DNA from 2 places in the Methylomonas paludis genome. Region 2 is predicted to be linked to the other one. Evidence: predicted binding sites of a transcription regulator. Region 2 holds the regulator's gene; the other holds the start of a gene.
What was found. The regulator HrcA, encoded in region 2, represses chaperone genes, less so after heat shock. The targets are predictions, from matches to a motif close to TNTTAGCACTCNNNNNNNNNGAGTGCTAANA.
Positions count from the first base shown of each region.

Region 1: groES (co-chaperone GroES) is a predicted target of HrcA. The motif match lies at 2,281-2,311, and genes of this name have one in related genera.

Region 1 is NZ_CP073754.1:154,323-162,334, forward strand. Features, by position in the region: gene KEF85_RS00700 (amino acid permease) at 1-438, shown strand, start outside; gene KEF85_RS00705 (hypothetical protein) at 653-817, shown strand; gene KEF85_RS00710 (hypothetical protein) at 1,205-1,411, shown strand; gene KEF85_RS00715 (HesA/MoeB/ThiF family protein) at 1,463-2,212, opposite strand; gene groES (co-chaperone GroES) at 2,353-2,640, shown strand; gene groL (chaperonin GroEL) at 2,708-4,348, shown strand; gene KEF85_RS00730 (Hpt domain-containing response regulator) at 4,797-5,537, shown strand; gene KEF85_RS00735 (FimV/HubP family polar landmark protein) at 5,538-6,593, opposite strand; gene KEF85_RS00740 (aspartate-semialdehyde dehydrogenase) at 6,613-7,635, opposite strand; gene leuB (3-isopropylmalate dehydrogenase) at 7,640-8,012, opposite strand, start outside.
Region 2 is NZ_CP073754.1:2,858,268-2,866,279, reverse strand. Features, by position in the region: gene hypF (carbamoyltransferase HypF) at 1-1,019, shown strand, start outside; gene dapB (4-hydroxy-tetrahydrodipicolinate reductase) at 1,016-1,822, opposite strand; gene dnaJ (molecular chaperone DnaJ) at 1,826-2,953, opposite strand; gene dnaK (molecular chaperone DnaK) at 3,069-5,000, opposite strand; gene grpE (nucleotide exchange factor GrpE) at 5,072-5,707, opposite strand; gene hrcA (heat-inducible transcriptional repressor HrcA) at 5,758-6,798, opposite strand; gene KEF85_RS12810 (hypothetical protein) at 7,098-7,679, opposite strand; gene fbaA (class II fructose-bisphosphate aldolase) at 7,931-8,012, opposite strand, start outside.

The DNA.
Region 1 (8,012 bases), 970 kb from region 2:
GTTATGCTGGTGTTACTGATGGGGCAAAGTCGCATCTTTTATGCAATGTCTAAGGATAAATTATTGCCGCCGCTATTTGCCCAGGTTCATCCAAAATTTCAAACGCCGCATCTATCCACTTTACTGGTGGGCGTAGCCGTTGCACTATTGGCAGGATTCATGCCCATAGAAAAATTGGGCGAACTGGTTAGTATTGGTACTTTATTCGCTTTTGTGTTGGTTTGCGGCGGGGTTTGGGTGTTACGGGTCAGTCATCCGGAACTGCCCCGACATTTTAAATGTCCGGCAGTGCCCTATGTGCCCTTGGCCGGTATCCTGGTATGTCTGGGCTTAATGGCAGGTTTACCGTTTGATACCTGGGTACGCTTGTTTGTCTGGTTATTACTGGGATTTGTGATTTACTTTGGCTATGGCATAAAACATAGTGAGCTGCACTAATTCGGCAATCGCTCCGCCAAGATCGGTTGTTTACACCGGGTGCGGTGTAATACACACTATTGATTGGTTTAATTAAACCAATGGCATCAGTGAAGTATTTTTTATCGAAAGCCAGTTATTCATTAACACTATGATTTTTAATGGTAAAAAATGCTATGGCACGCAAATGGCTTAATTTTAAGCGTGTACATCATCACTAAAAGAGGTGATAAAAATGAACAAATCCAGTCATTGCTACAAAGATATTCTGGTTAGTTTCCTAGTGATATCAGGCGTGCTCAGTTTCATGTCCGGTGAGTTTATTATCTCCACGGCATTGTTCTGTGCTTCATCCTTATTCAGCACTATTAATTTAGGAGGTGATGCCATTCCCAGTTAATGTGTAATTTTTCTCGTTGTTAAGGCAGTTACTACTATACTGCTTACTCTACAGCCTCTACCTACGCTCCAGGTAGAGGCTTTTTTTATGTCTGAAAAAATCTCTTTTAGGCATATATCCATCATTCAATTGCTGTACCCGTAAGCGTTGCAGACCATGGGCAGTAATTTTACTTGTACCCTAAAACCGATAGGGTTATAGTCAGCAACGAGGCTTATGGCCTTGATAAAAAATAATAAACTATTCATTGTCATTAGTTTTTATTAAACATAGCCGCAGAAAGTGTTGAGCGCCAGTAGCGGAGCAATCACAATCAAGCGCTTATTAATGCTGGTGACATTCTGAATCGCGACAAAAATAATAATAAGTCATTTAGAGGAGGTACCCATGTCTGGAATCATCGAACTCGCAATCTTGATGGTCGTCATAGCCTGTTTTGCATTTGCACCATTGGGTTATTTTATTTACCGGTATGTCGCCAAAAACGGAGAGCCGTTTGGGAATATAGAGCCTCACGGCGATAGCGAATCCGCTTTATTAAACGTGGTTGGCAAACTCATCAATAAGGTAAAAGGGTTGGTGTTAAAGAAATAAGCGCCCAGCTTAGTGCGAAAAAGCCGGGGAAACCCGGCTTTTCATACCGGTTTAATGGTTGGAGCCACAGGTAGGACAAGCGGGATTACGTTTCAGCCGCATGGTTTGCCATTCCATATTCAAGCCATCCAACAATAACAAACGGCCAGTCAGATTATCACCAATAGCCATGATTAATTTCATCGCTTCCAAAGCCTGAATACTGCCGATTATCCCGGTAATCGGGGCAACCACCCCATTGTGGGCGCAGTTTTGCAATTCCTCGCCCTCATTTTGATAGAGACAATTGTAACAAGGGCTATCATTCAGTCCGGGAGTAAATACGCTGACTTGTCCTTCAAAGCGAATAGCTGCACCCGACACCAGCGCTGTTTCGTTCATCACACAAGCCCTATTCACCGCAAAGCGCGTCGTAAAATTATCACTGCAATCCAGCACCACATCGGCGTGGCTTACCTCCTGCAGCAACTGTTCACCCTGTAAGCGCACTTTATGAGCCTGAACCTTAATCTCAGGATTAATATTTTTTAAAGTGTTAAGGGTTGAAATGGCTTTATCCAACCCTATATCAACAGTGTGGTGAGCAATCTGACGTTGCAAATTACTTAAATCGACCTGATCGTCATCGTAAATACAGATGTGGCCGATGCCGGCTGCCGCTAAATACATGGCGGCTGGTGAGCCCAAACCGCCGGCCCCGACAATTAGCACTTTGGCGGCCAGTAGTTTTTGCTGACCGGCGATATCAATCTGCGGCAGCATGATTTGACGGCTATAACGAAGTAATTGTTGATCGTTCATATTGATGTAATGGCTGGATTAAGGCTAGATGATGCCAAAGTCCTTGACAGAGTGCAAAACCCGGATATTATTAGCACTCATTGCAGATGAGTGCTAATAAATTTTATAACCTTTTTATAATCTGAACATAGGAGATATTAATGAATATTCGTCCGTTACATGACCGTGTTGTCGTAAAACGTGTAGAAGAAGAAACCAAAACTGCAGGCGGTATCGTCCTGCCGGGTTCTGCTGCTGAAAAGCCTAGCGAAGGTATCGTTCTGGCAGTGGGCGCTGGTAAACCTTTGGATAATGGTCAAGTGCGTGCGTTGGAAGTCAAAGTGGGTGATAAAGTTTTGTTCGGCAAATACTCTGGTTCTGAAGTCAAAGTTGGCGGCGAACAATACATCATCATGCGCGAAGAAGACATCTTGGGCATTTTAGCTTAATTATTGAGCTAGGCTTAAGCCGGCACACTCTTTTTCAATTAATTCAGAAAATTTCAGGAAACAAGAAATGGCAGCAAAAGACGTAAAATTCGGCGGCGACGCTCGTACTTTAATGGCGCAAGGCGTCAACATTTTGGCTAATGCAGTAAAAGTGACTCTGGGTCCTAAAGGCCGTAATGCGGTACTGGATAAAAGTTTCGGTGCACCAACCATTACTAAAGACGGTGTTTCCGTAGCGAAAGAAATCGAATTAAAAGACAAATTCGAAAACATGGGCGCACAAATGGTCAAAGAAGTGGCGTCTAAAACTTCTGATGTAGCCGGTGACGGTACCACAACTGCTACTGTGCTGGCTCAATCCATCGTCAACGAAGGCTTAAAATCAGTGGCAGCCGGCATGAATCCAATGGATTTAAAGCGCGGTATCGATTTGGCTGTTTCAGTTGCGGTTGCCGCAATTGAAAAAGCGGCTACTCCATGCGTGGATAGCAATGCAATTGCCCAAGTAGGCACCATTTCCGCTAACTCCGACTATTCAGTAGGCGCCATCATCGCCGAAGCGATGGAAAAAGTCGGTAAAGAAGGTGTGATCACTGTTGAAGAAGGCACTGGTCTGGACAATGATCTGGATGTAGTCGAAGGCATGCAGTTTGACCGTGGCTATCTGTCACCGTACTTCATTAACAAACAAGAAAACATGAGCGTAGAACTGGACGATCCATTCGTTCTGCTTTACGACAAAAAAATCTCCAACATTCGCGAATTGTTACCAGTACTGGAAGGCGTAGCAAAATCAGGCAGAGCCTTGCTGATTATCGCCGAAGATGTCGAAGGCGAAGCCTTGGCAACCCTGGTTGTCAACAATATGCGCGGCATTGTTAAAGTTTCTGCGGTTAAAGCCCCAGGCTTTGGTGACCGTCGTAAAGCCATGCTGGAAGATATTGCCATTCTGACCGGTGGTATCGTTATTTCCGAAGAAGTGGGTCTGTCTCTGGAAAAAGCCGACATCAGCCAACTGGGTACAGCAAAACGCGTACAAATCAATAAAGAAAACACCACCATTATTGATGGTGCCGGCAATGAAGAACAAATCAAAGGCCGTGTGGCACAAATTCGTGCACAAGCCGAAGAAGCTACTTCAGACTATGACCGCGAAAAACTGCAAGAACGTCTGGCCAAACTGGCTGGCGGTGTTGCCGTTATCAAAGTAGGCGCAGCCACCGAAGTTGAAATGAAAGAGAAAAAAGCCCGTGTTGAAGATGCTCTGCACTCAACCCGCGCTGCGGTAGAAGAGGGCGTTGTCGCTGGTGGTGGAACCGCTCTGATTCGCGCTTTAGCCGCTCTGGAAAATCTGGAAGGCAAAAATCACGACCAAACCGTCGGTATCAACATCTTGCGTCGTGCCATGGAAGAGCCTTTACGCCAAATCGTTACCAACGCTGGCGATGAAGCCTCTGTGGTATTGAACGAAGTTAAAAAAGGCAGCGGTAACTTCGGTTACAACGCAGCAACCGGCGAATATGGCGACATGATCGAAATGGGTATTCTGGACCCGGCTAAAGTGACCCGCTCTGCATTGCAGAATGCGGCATCGGTTGCTGGTTTGATGATCACCACCGAAGTCATGATTGCTGACAGCCCAGCCGATAACAAAGGCCCAGCGCTGCCTGATATGGGCGGCATGGGTGGTATGGGCGGCATGATGTAATCTCCGCTTAGCTGTAAAGCGTTAAAGCGAAGCCTCGTCGTGTTAGCGGCGGGGCTTTTTTATTGCTTGTTGGTTTTTGAGTAAGCATTTACTCTATTGAAAACTAGACAGCGTAGCCTCGATGCAACGCAGTGGAACAGAGGAACATCGCAGCAGATTGAGCCAAAAACGCGATGGTATGCATCGAAGACATTTTGTCAAATCACTAAAAAGCCGACACCTCGATTCCGCTATGCGGCATTAAGGCTACGCAGAATAGTTAGATTTTTTGATAAGTCAAAAATAACAATGACATAGTCTTTATATTTGCAATTAAGGGACAAGATGGCGTAGTGTAATAAGTTACACAGCCGATGCAGGGGCTAGTTATAGTTAGCCCGGCTAAGATTTTTGGGGTTTGATCGGTAGCAAAACGGCCTATCTACCCGCTCAGACCAGTATTTGCCACATGTCCAATCAAAATTTTTCGGTACTGATAGCCGACGATAACGAACTCAACAGTTGGCTATTAACCGAGCAACTCAGCCAATGGACAGACGACGTTACGGTTGCCAAGCACGGCAAGCAAGCTTGGCAATTGTTGCAGAACCGCAAATACAGCTTGATATTGCTTGATCTGCACATGCCATTTCTGAGCGGACTGGAGCTGATTAAAAAAGTCAGAAGCAGTGACAGCATAAATCTGCATACCATCAGTATCGCCATTAGCGCTGAAAACGCCGATGTGCGTCACGCCTTGCTCACAGCCGGTTATAACGATTGTTTGTTCAAGCCCATATTGTTAGAGAATTTACGCAGGATTTTACAACAATGGTTAGGGCTTGCCGGTGCGGATCTGCCAGCCTATTATGCCGCGCAAATTAGCCAAAAAACCCTATTTAAGCGGGAATTGGCTGAAAAGCTGCTGAACAGCCTTTTTACTGAAGTGCCGGAGAATCTGGCTGATATTCAGCAAACTTTGCAACAAAGAGATTATCTGCAAGCCTGGCAGTTTGCCCACAAATTGCAAGGCTCACTGGGTTTTTACGGATTTCTGGATTTTTTGCCCATGCTGGAAAGTTTGCAGGAACATCTGCTGGTTCAGGAGGAAAATATGGCAAATATCACTCTGCATGCCCTGCAAACCCGATTTGCCAGAGTAGAGCAGCACAAAGATCATATTCTCCACTTGGTCGCGAGTGAAGATTGATTAAAGCAAGCGCTTAATCTCGTCCAGTAAGGCTAATGCCGTAGCTTGTTGGGCGAGGTTGCCTTTTGCTAAAACCTCGTTGGCAATTAATCTGGCAGCTGAGGTTTCACCCATATCCACATAAGCTTTGGCCAAATCAATTTTGGTTTCCAATTCGTCATTATCGGTCAGATCAAAGCCATCGCTTACCGCGCCGGCATCAAAATTCTTGCTGGCCAGCAAAGCGTCCAAATCAAAATCAAAATCATCAGCATCGTCGACAGAGCTTACGGTATTGGCGGCGATATCATTGGGCTTAGCATCGCCTTGGTGCCGGTCAGGCCCAGACTCGAATTTAGCAGAGCGCGGAGAGGGGCTAGACTGCTTGCGCTGCCGCAGCAGCCAGACAGATGCCGTTAAACCAGCGGCCGCCAGTGCCCCAAACCATAGCTGTAAACTGCTTACCGCAACCGTATCCACAGTCGGCGGAGTTGGTGTCGGGCCAGGCTGCCGGGCGGCAAGTTGTTGATCTTTTTCAGACAAGGCTTGTTGTAAAACACTCAGCTGTTGTTCCAAATCCTGAATTTGGGTTTGAGCCGCTGCATCAGGTTCATGAGTTTGTGTGGCCGAGCTGCCGGGTTGAACCGCTAAATCCGGAATCTGCAAAATCACCCCAATTTGCAGCGAATTAATATCATCATGGTTAAAAGCTTGGGGATTGGCCTGATAAATCGCAGTAAATAATTGCTCAGCTGACTGGCCGCGTTCCCCGGCAATGCGCTTGGCTATCGCCGATAAGCTATCGGCCGGTCGGGTGGGGCCAAAACTATTGGTTTCAGGGTGAAAAGGATCGGCTGCCGGTTTATGGGCTATTTTTTTGACTTTAGGTCTCGATGCAGATGTTTTCAGCGGTTCATCATTTGCCTGATCAAGCGTCTCTGCTGCCAGTGCCGGCGGATTGTCAGGATTTCCAGACATATCGTCATCTGGCCCCAGTGCATATCCTGGTGCTGATACCAACAGCATCAACACCAGCACAGCGTTACGGATATTAGCCCCAGACAACATCATGGCCATAGCAAACCCATCTCTCAAGTTACAGATAATCTTTGATCAGCAATTCGGCAATTTGCACACTGTTAAGAGCGGCACCTTTGCGAACATTATCGCCAACCACCCACAGATTAATACCGCTAGGCGCGGAAATATCTTCACGGATACGGCCCACAAATACCTCATCATGCCCGGCAGATTCAGTGACAGCCGTCGGATAGCCACCATCGACCCGCTCATCCAGTACCGTAACCCCAGGCGCTTTGCTTAATAATTCCCGCACCCGCTCGGCACTGATTTTTTGTTTGGTCTCAATATGCACCGCTTCGGAATGGCCGAAAAATACCGGCACCCGCACCGCAGTAGGGTTCACCAGAATCTCAGCATCGCCCAGAATTTTCCGGGTTTCCCAGACCATTTTCATTTCTTCCTTGGTATAGCCGTTATCCATAAACACATCAATTTGCGGCAATACATTAAAAGCAATCTGTTTAGGGTAGACATTAGCCACAATTGGTTTAGCATTCAGCAGATTAGCGGTCTGGCTGGCCAATTCCTCAATTGCCTCCTTACCGGTGCCGGACACCGCCTGATAAGTGGCGACATTGATGCGGCTGATGCCAACTGCATCATAAATCGGCTTTAAAGCCACCAGCATCTGGATAGTGGAGCAATTGGGATTGGCAATAATGCCGCGATTTTTATAATCGGCGACCTGGGCCGGGTTGACTTCCGGCACCACCAGCGGAATATCGTCGTCATAGCGAAATTGCGAAGTGTTATCAATGACCACACAGCCCGCTGCAGCTGCTTTAGGCGCATATTCGGCCGACACCGCCGCACCCGGCGAGAATAAGCCGATTTGAACTTTGGAAAAATCGAAATTGGCCAAATCTTCAATCACAATCGACTCGCCGCGGAAGCCAATACGTTTACCAGCCGAGCGCTCACTGGCCAGTGCATACAATTTGCCGACCGGAAAATTGCGTTCTTCCAGAATGCTGATCATGGTTTCACCAACAGCACCGCTGGCACCCACAACCGCAACATCATAAGTTTTTGACATAGAGTTAAACCCCTTTTAAAGCATTAAGCACCGCGTCACCCATACCGGAAGTACTGACCTTGGTCATACCCTCAGAGAAAATATCCGCGGTTCTAACTTTGGCATCCAGTGCAGCATTCACCGCTTGCTCAATTCGTTCAGCCGCCACATTCTCATTAAAGGTATAACGCAGCATCATTGCCACCGATAAAATGGTTGCCAAAGGATTGGCAATGCCTTTGCCGGCAATATCCGGAGCAGAGCCGTGGATAGGCTCGTACATACCTTTGGCATTGGCATCCAGCGACGCCGAAGGCAGCATGCCGATAGAACCGGTCAACATAGCGGCAATATCCGACAGAATATCGCCAAACATATTGGTGGTCACAATAACATCA
Region 2 (8,012 bases):
TCACCGACTACCGGCAACAGTTGGATAATTATCAGCGGTTATTTGGTTTTCAGCCCGGCTTGCTGGCCGTAGATCAGCATGAAGCCTATCTTTCCACCCAGTTGGGCCGGCAAATGCAGCTGGATTTAGCCTTGCCTCTGCTCAGCGTTCAGCATCACCATGCCCATATTGCCGCCTGTTTGGCTGAACAGGGTTTTGATCTGGGTGCCGCGCCGGTACTGGCGGTGGTGCTGGATGGCCTGGGGCAGGGCGCCACCGGTGAATTATGGGGTGGGGAATTTATGCTGGCCGATTATTTTGGCTATCAACGGCTGGCCGCGTTTCAAGCCATCGCCATGCCCGGCGGAGCTCAGGCCATGCGTCAGCCCTGGCGCAATACTTATGCGTATTTACAAAACTATTTCGATTGGCGGCAGTTGCAGCGTGATTATGCCCAACTGGAGATCATGACCTTTTTAAACCAGCAGAATTTGGCGGTGCTGGATACGATGCTGGCCCAACAGCTCAATGCGCCATTAAGCAGTTCCTGCGGACGCTGGTTTGATGCCTTAGCCGCCGCTTTGGGGATTTGTCCAGCCGCCGTCAGTTATGAAGGGCAGGCGGCAGTTGGTCTGGAAATACTGGCAACGCCAGTGTTTGGCGCCCAGCGTGGTCAGGGTTATCCCTATCAGCGCATAGACACAGCCGATAAGCTGGTATTGAGCTGGCGACCGTTTTGGCTAGCAGTGCTGAATGATTTAAACTTGGGGGTGGCTAAGCCAGTGATTGCCGCGCGTATTCATCATGGTCTGGCCGTGGCGATTGCCGAAACTGTGATCAGTTTGGGCAATATCGGTGCTGATACCGTGGTACTTAGTGGCGGAGTGTTTCAGAATCGGTTATTGCTGGAAGAGCTTAGTGGCTTATTACGATCTGCCGGCAAGCAAGTGCTGTCGCCCTCCCTCTTACCCGCCAATGATGGTGGGCTGGCCTTAGGGCAGGCGGCGGTAGCCGCTGCCCAGTATCTGGCCGGTGCTTAGTTTTTCAAGCCCAGCACATCCTGCATATCAAACAGGCCGACCGGCTGATCGGTCAGCCATAAAGCGGCTCTGACTGCGCCATTGGCAAAAGTCATGCGGCTGCTGGCCTTATGGGTAATTTCCACCCGCTCACCCTCGTCGGCAAACATTACCGTGTGCTCACCGACGATATCACCGGCGCGGATAGTGGAAAAACCTATGGTTTTCCGGTCTCGCGCACCGGTGTCGCCTTCACGACCATAAACAGCACAGTCCTTCAAGTCGCGGCCTAGCGCTGCCGCTACGACTTCACCCATGCGTAAGGCTGTGCCGGACGGGGCATCGACTTTGTGCCTATGATGAGCTTCTATCACTTCAATATCGGTATAGTCACCCATCACCTTGGCGGTCATTTCCAATAACTTTAGCGACAAATTAACACCCACGCTCATATTGGGTGCAATGACGATGGCTATATCCTTGGCCGCAGCCGCTATTTCAGCTTTTTGGGTTTCAGTATAGCCGGTAGTGCCGATCACCACTTTTTTACCGGCTTGTCGGCAAATTTCAACGTATCGCAGCGAAGGTTCCGGGCGGGTGAAATCGATCAAAACATCAAAATCATCCACCACGGCACCCAGATCATTGCTGACTGTAACCCCTAGCGCGGCAATGCCGGCCAGTTCGCCGGCATCCTTGCCGATAGCCAGACTGTCCGGGCGAGAAATAGCGACACTAAGTTCCGCTGTTTTGGCTAAGGCAACCGCTTTGATCAGGCTTAAACCCATGCGGCCGGATACGCCGACTATGGCTATTCGTAACATGGTTTATCCCGTCAATTTGTCAAAAAAGTTTTTAACGCCATCCATCCAGCCGTGTTCTTGTGGGCTATGGTGTTTACCACCACCGCTTAAAGACTCAGCCAGTTGTTCGATCAGGGCTTTCTGGTCTTTGGTCAGATGTACAGGAGTTTCCAGTTGCACCCTGCACAATAAATCCCCCACTGCCCCACCGCGCACCGGTTTTACACCTTTGCCGCGTAAACGGAACAGTTTACCGGTTTGGGTTTCCGCCGGGATCTTCAGTTTTACCTTGCCATCCAGGGTTGGTACTTCTATTTCGCCGCCCAGACAGGCGGTAGGGAAACTGATAGGCACTTCACAATACAGATGAGCGCCGTCGCGGGTGAAAATATTATGGTCTTTAACCTGCACCTGCACATATAAATCGCCGGAAGGTCCGCCGTTTACCCCAGCTTCGCCTTCACCCGCCAAACGGATTCGGTCGCCGGTATCCACGCCTGCTGGTACTTTGACCGACAGCGTTTTGGTTTCCTGTACCCGGCCCTGACCATAACATTTGGGGCAAGGGTCTTTGATTTGTTTACCCGCTCCGCGACAGGTCGGACAGGTCTGCTGCACTGAGAAAAAACCTTGCTGCATTCTAACCTGACCATGACCATGACAGGTGCTGCAAGTGACCGGGCTGCTGCCTGGTTTAGCCCCGGAACCGCTACATTCTCCGCAAATAACCAGCACAGGCACCTTAATGGTGGTTTCTGTACCGCCTACGGCTTCTTCCAGCGTCAGTTCCAGGTTGTAGCGCAAATCGGCACCACGCTGCACACTGCTGCGCTGTTGCCGACCACCGCCGAAAATGTCGCCAAACACATCGCCGAAAATATCGCTAAAGCTTTCCGCTCCGCCGCGCCCGCCGCCCATGGATGGGTCCACGCCGGCATGACCAAACTGGTCATAAGCCGCCCGCTTTTTAGCATCGGATAATATCTCGTAGGCTTCCTTGATTTCCTTGAACTTTTTTTCGGCTTCTTCAGGATTGTCGTTATTTCTATCAGGATGGTATTTCATGGCCATGCGCCGATAGCTTTTCTTGATTTCGGCTTCGCTGGCGTTTTTCTCAACACCCAATAGTTTGTAAAAGTCTTCTTTTGCCATAAGTTCAGAAAACCGCCGGTTGCTACAGGCGGTTATATAGGTTTGGTTAATGATGTGAAATTATAACAGCTGACATGAAAATCCCGCCGACTCGCGGCGGGATTGGTCATGGCGCTTATTTTTTGTCGTCCTTAACTTCTTCAAATTCGGCATCAACCACGTCATGATCGGCTTCTGCTGCGTGTTCGGCATGGCTGTCATGGCCACCGGCACCCGCTTCGGCTGCACCTTTTTGGGCATAGACGCGCTCAGCCAGTTTACCGGATAACTCGGTTAAAGCGTTAGTTTTTGCCTCAATGGCATCTTTATCTTCGCCTTTCAGAACAGCATGTAAATCACTGATTGCGGATTCAATCGCACTGCGTTCTTCACTGCCGACCTGATCGCCCAAGTCTTTCAGCGACTTCTCCGTGGCATGGATGATACCTTCTGCACTATTGCGTGCCGAAACCAGTTGCGCCAATTTACGGTCTTCATCAGCATGAGCTTCGGCATCCTTAATCATGCGTTCCACTTCATCATCCGATAAACCGCTGGAAGCCTTAATCACAATAGACTGTTTCTTGCCGGTGGCTTTGTCTTTGGCCGAGACATTCAGGATACCATTGGCATCAATGTCAAACGATACCTCAATTTGCGGGATACCGCGCGGTGCAGGTGGAATATCCTGTAAATCAAAACGACCCAGCGATTTATTGCCGGCGGCAATTTCCCGCTCACCTTGCAACACATGGATAGTCACGGCTGTTTGGCTGTCTTCTGCAGTAGAGAAAACCTGAGACGCATTGGTCGGGATGGTAGTGTTTTTTTCGATCAATTTGGTCATCACGCCGCCCATGGTTTCAATACCCAAGGATAGTGGAGAGACATCCAGCAATAATACGTCTTTCACGTCACCGCCCAGTACGCCAGCTTGAACCGCAGCACCTAACGCGACCGCTTCATCCGGGTTAACGTCTTTACGCGGCTCTTTGCCAAACAGGCTTTTTACAAAAGCCTGCACTTTCGGCATCCGGGTTTGACCGCCGACCAGAATCACATCGTTAATTGAACTGGTGGATACACCGGCATCCTTAATAGCTTGCAGGCAAGGGCCTTTGGTTCTCTCGATCAGTTCGTCAACCAGTGATTCCAGTTTGGCGCGGGTCAGCTTCACATTCAAATGTTTAGGACCGGTGGCATCGGCAGTAATATACGGCAGGTTGACATCAGTTTGTTCGGCAGACGACAGCTCGATTTTGGCCTTTTCGGCAGCTTCTTTCAAACGTTGCAAGGCCAAAGGATCATTATGCAGATCTATACCCTGATCGCGTTTAAATTCACCGGCCAGAAAATCGATAATCCGCATGTCAAAGTCTTCACCACCCAGGAAAGTGTCGCCATTGGTGGCCAATACTTCAAACTGGTGTTCACCTTCAATTTCAGCAATTTCAATAATGGATATATCAAAAGTACCGCCGCCCAAGTCATAAACTGCAATCGTGGTATCGCCTTTGGGTTTGTCCATGCCGAACGCCAGCGCTGCGGCTGTCGGTTCGTTAATGATACGTTTTACGTCCAGACCGGCGATACGGCCAGCGTCTTTAGTGGCCTGACGTTGCGAGTCATTAAAATAAGCCGGTACGGTGATGACCGCTTCGGTAACTTCCTCACCCAAAAAGGCTTCGGCATCTTTTTTCAGTTTCATCAAAACCCGTGAAGACACTTCAGGTGGTGCCATTTTACGGCCATGGCATTCTACCCAGGCATCACCGTTGGTGGCTTCAATAATTTTATAAGGCACCATTTTAATGTCTTTTTGTACCGCATCTTCTTTGTAACGGCGGCCTATCAGACGCTTGATAGCGAACAAAGTATTTTCCGGGTTCGTCACGGCCTGGCGTTTGGCGGATTGGCCAACCAGGACTTCGTTGTCGCCGCTAAATGCGATAATGGAAGGCGTGGTACGTGCGCCTTCGCTATTTTCGATGACACGCGCCACTCCGTTCTCTAGCACAGCAACGCAGGAGTTGGTGGTTCCTAAGTCAATACCGATCATTTTAGCCATTTGATTATTGCTCCAGACTTGAATTTGTAAGGTTTAAAGTTGTAAGTGATATGCGGGTGATCGTGGAATTTTCAAGCCTGCTCATCATTTTTTGTCGAATTAGCCGGTTTATCTTCAGCTTTGGCAACCACCACCATGGCCGGACGCAATAAACGGCCGTGGATGGTATAGCCTTTTTGGAATACTGTGATGACGGTGCCTGGTGCCAGATCGGCACTGGGTTGCATGGCCATGGCCTGATGCAGTTCCGGATTAAAAGGTTGACCAGTCGGATCCAGAATTTCAATATTGAATTTGGCAAAAACCGTTTCAAATTGTTTAATGGTTAGTTCGCTGCCTTCTTTGAATTTAAGCACTTCCGGGCTATCGCCGCTGACAGCTTGCAGACCCAGTTCCAGGCTATCAATGACGCTGAGCATTTCTTTAGCGAATTTGGATAAACCGTATTTGCGTTCGTCATCCAGATCTTTCTGCACCCGTTTCTTCAGATTTTCCATTTCCGCCTGGGTGCGTATTGCCTTGTCAAGATTGGCGGCGGCCTGAATTTGGGCTTGTTCCAGAGCCAATTGCAAAGTGGCGATGTCGGTCAATTGGTCTGTGCCAGTTTCGTGGTCGGTTGATGCTGCGGGACTGACGGATTCTTCAAGCACTTCAGCCAGTATTTCAGTTTCTGGTTTGATTTCGTGGCTTGATTGTTGATGACTCATGGTTAACTCCATTATTCAAAATTTGGTTTGTCCTTAATGTTGGGGGCAGTTTATTTAGGATTCAAGGCTGCACCCAATAATTTTGCCGTGACATCCACAAACGGAATCACTTTTTGATAATTCATTCGGGTGGGGCCTATCACGCCCAGTACGCCAACCACTTGATCATTAACAGAATAGGGCGCCGTCACCAAGCTGCATTGATCAAAGGCCCGATATCCGGACTCTTCACCAATAAAAATCTGTACGCCATCCGAAGCCAAACATTGATCCAGCAAATGAATTACGCCGCGTTTATGGTTAAAGGCCTCAAACAACTGCTTAAGCCTGTCCATATCCGATAATTCCGAAAATCCCATTAAATTAGTTTCGCCACTTAACACATAATCGTCTTTCGGTTGTTGGGCAAAAGTCAGCTGAGCAATATTGACCGCGTCCAGCATAGCCTGATTGACAGCAACGCGGTCATTTTCCAGATCGCTGACCAATAATTGCCGAATGAGTGTCAGGCTGCGGCCGGCGTAAACCGAATTCAAATAGTTGGCAGCTTGCTGCAATTCCGCAGGACTGAACAATTTGCCGGTATGAATGATTTTATTATGCACTTCATCGCCATCGGTGACAAAAATCACCAATACTCTGGTATTGGACATCGGCAAAAATTCAATATGCTGCAAAGTCACATTTTCACGGCGCGGCAAAGTGACCACGCCCGCCATTTGCGTTACCTCAGATAATAAACGCGAGGCTTTGCCAACAACGTCGGTGATTTTTTCAGCTTCTATACATAAACCATGTTGCAATTGATCCAGTTCGGCAGAAGCTAGTGGTTTTACTGTCAGCAAGCTATCCACAAACATCCGGTAGCCACTGGCAGTGGGTATTCGTCCGGCTGAAGTATGCGGCGAATGGATCAGCCCCATATCTTCCAGGTCGGCCATCACATTGCGGATACTGGCCGGGCTTAAATGGATTTGTGGATCTTTGGACAGCGCTCTGGAGCCTACAGGCTGGCCGTCATGGATATAACGTTCCACCAGGGCTTTTAACAGATAGAGCGATCGCTCGTTTAATTCATGACTTTTTATCACACTTATACCCAACCATAGCAATTGGCACTCTAAATACTGGAGTGCTAGGCAAAGCTAACAGTTCGGCAAAATCTTGTCAATATGACAAAGCAGGGAATTGAGCATAGAAGGGTCGTGTGCCACGCGCCAAGCAAAGAGGCCGTGTGCTTGGCGCGGGTTCGGCACTATTTTTAGCAAAATCAAACAGACACGAATGTGTCGGTCATAAAAAAATACCGCTAGCATGATTTGCATCATGCCAGCAGTTAATCTTGCTGTCAGACAGTTAAATCAACTGTGTGGTGCAATATACCAAATGCTTATGCCGCAACCACTGATGATTTCACAGCAGATTTACGACCAGATGCCCAAGCAATCAAAGGTAAGCCCAACAACAGCATCGCCCATTCTTCTGCTTCTGGAACAGCTGCAGCATTGATGGCTATGTTACCTTGAAAAGGAAAGTTGGCGAAAGAAGTACCAAAAATTTCAACTGTATAGGTAGTGGAAGGTTCTAATTTTACGTCGCCAACAATAGCGCTGTAATCATAGGAGTTTGGACCAATTAAGGTTTTGGTTGCGGTAACCGTATCAATCAAAGTGCTACCTTTAAATACTTCAACAGAGCTTAATTCATAGCCCACTGTAGTATCAGAAATGATTTGACCATTAAGATTAAGGATAGTTTCGAATGTGAAAGAATAAGTCGATGTGCCGCTTAAAGTAGAGGCTAATGACGGTGAAGTAAAGATATATTTGGTATCTGAGTCTGCACTACTGATATATGTATTGCTAGGTATACCTGACAAAGTACCTAGGTTATGAGTGGTTGTAGCGTTTGCCAGCGGTGAAAAAGCAAATGCCATAATGGCTAGGGATAGAGCGATTTTCTTGGCTTTCATGATGCGTCTCCGTGTATTGAAAGGTTTTTTTGCCAACTAAGGCACTTTTAAGGTACACCGTTTTTATAAAAATATCAATATTTAAATTAAGGGGACCTTAATTGTTTTTAATCGACCAATGCCTTTGAAAATAAGCCGACCGATAATTTTTTGCAGCCCAATTATTAGGTATATATACCTAAAAAGGGGTGACATTAGTCACCCCTAGGTAATAGCATTCTTTATTCAGGCTGTGTCAACCAGTCATGGAATTACAGCGTATTAACCGCGTTCAATTCCTGAAACGCCTGTTCCAAACGAGTTACCATGCCAACCTGGCCGGCACGTTGCCAA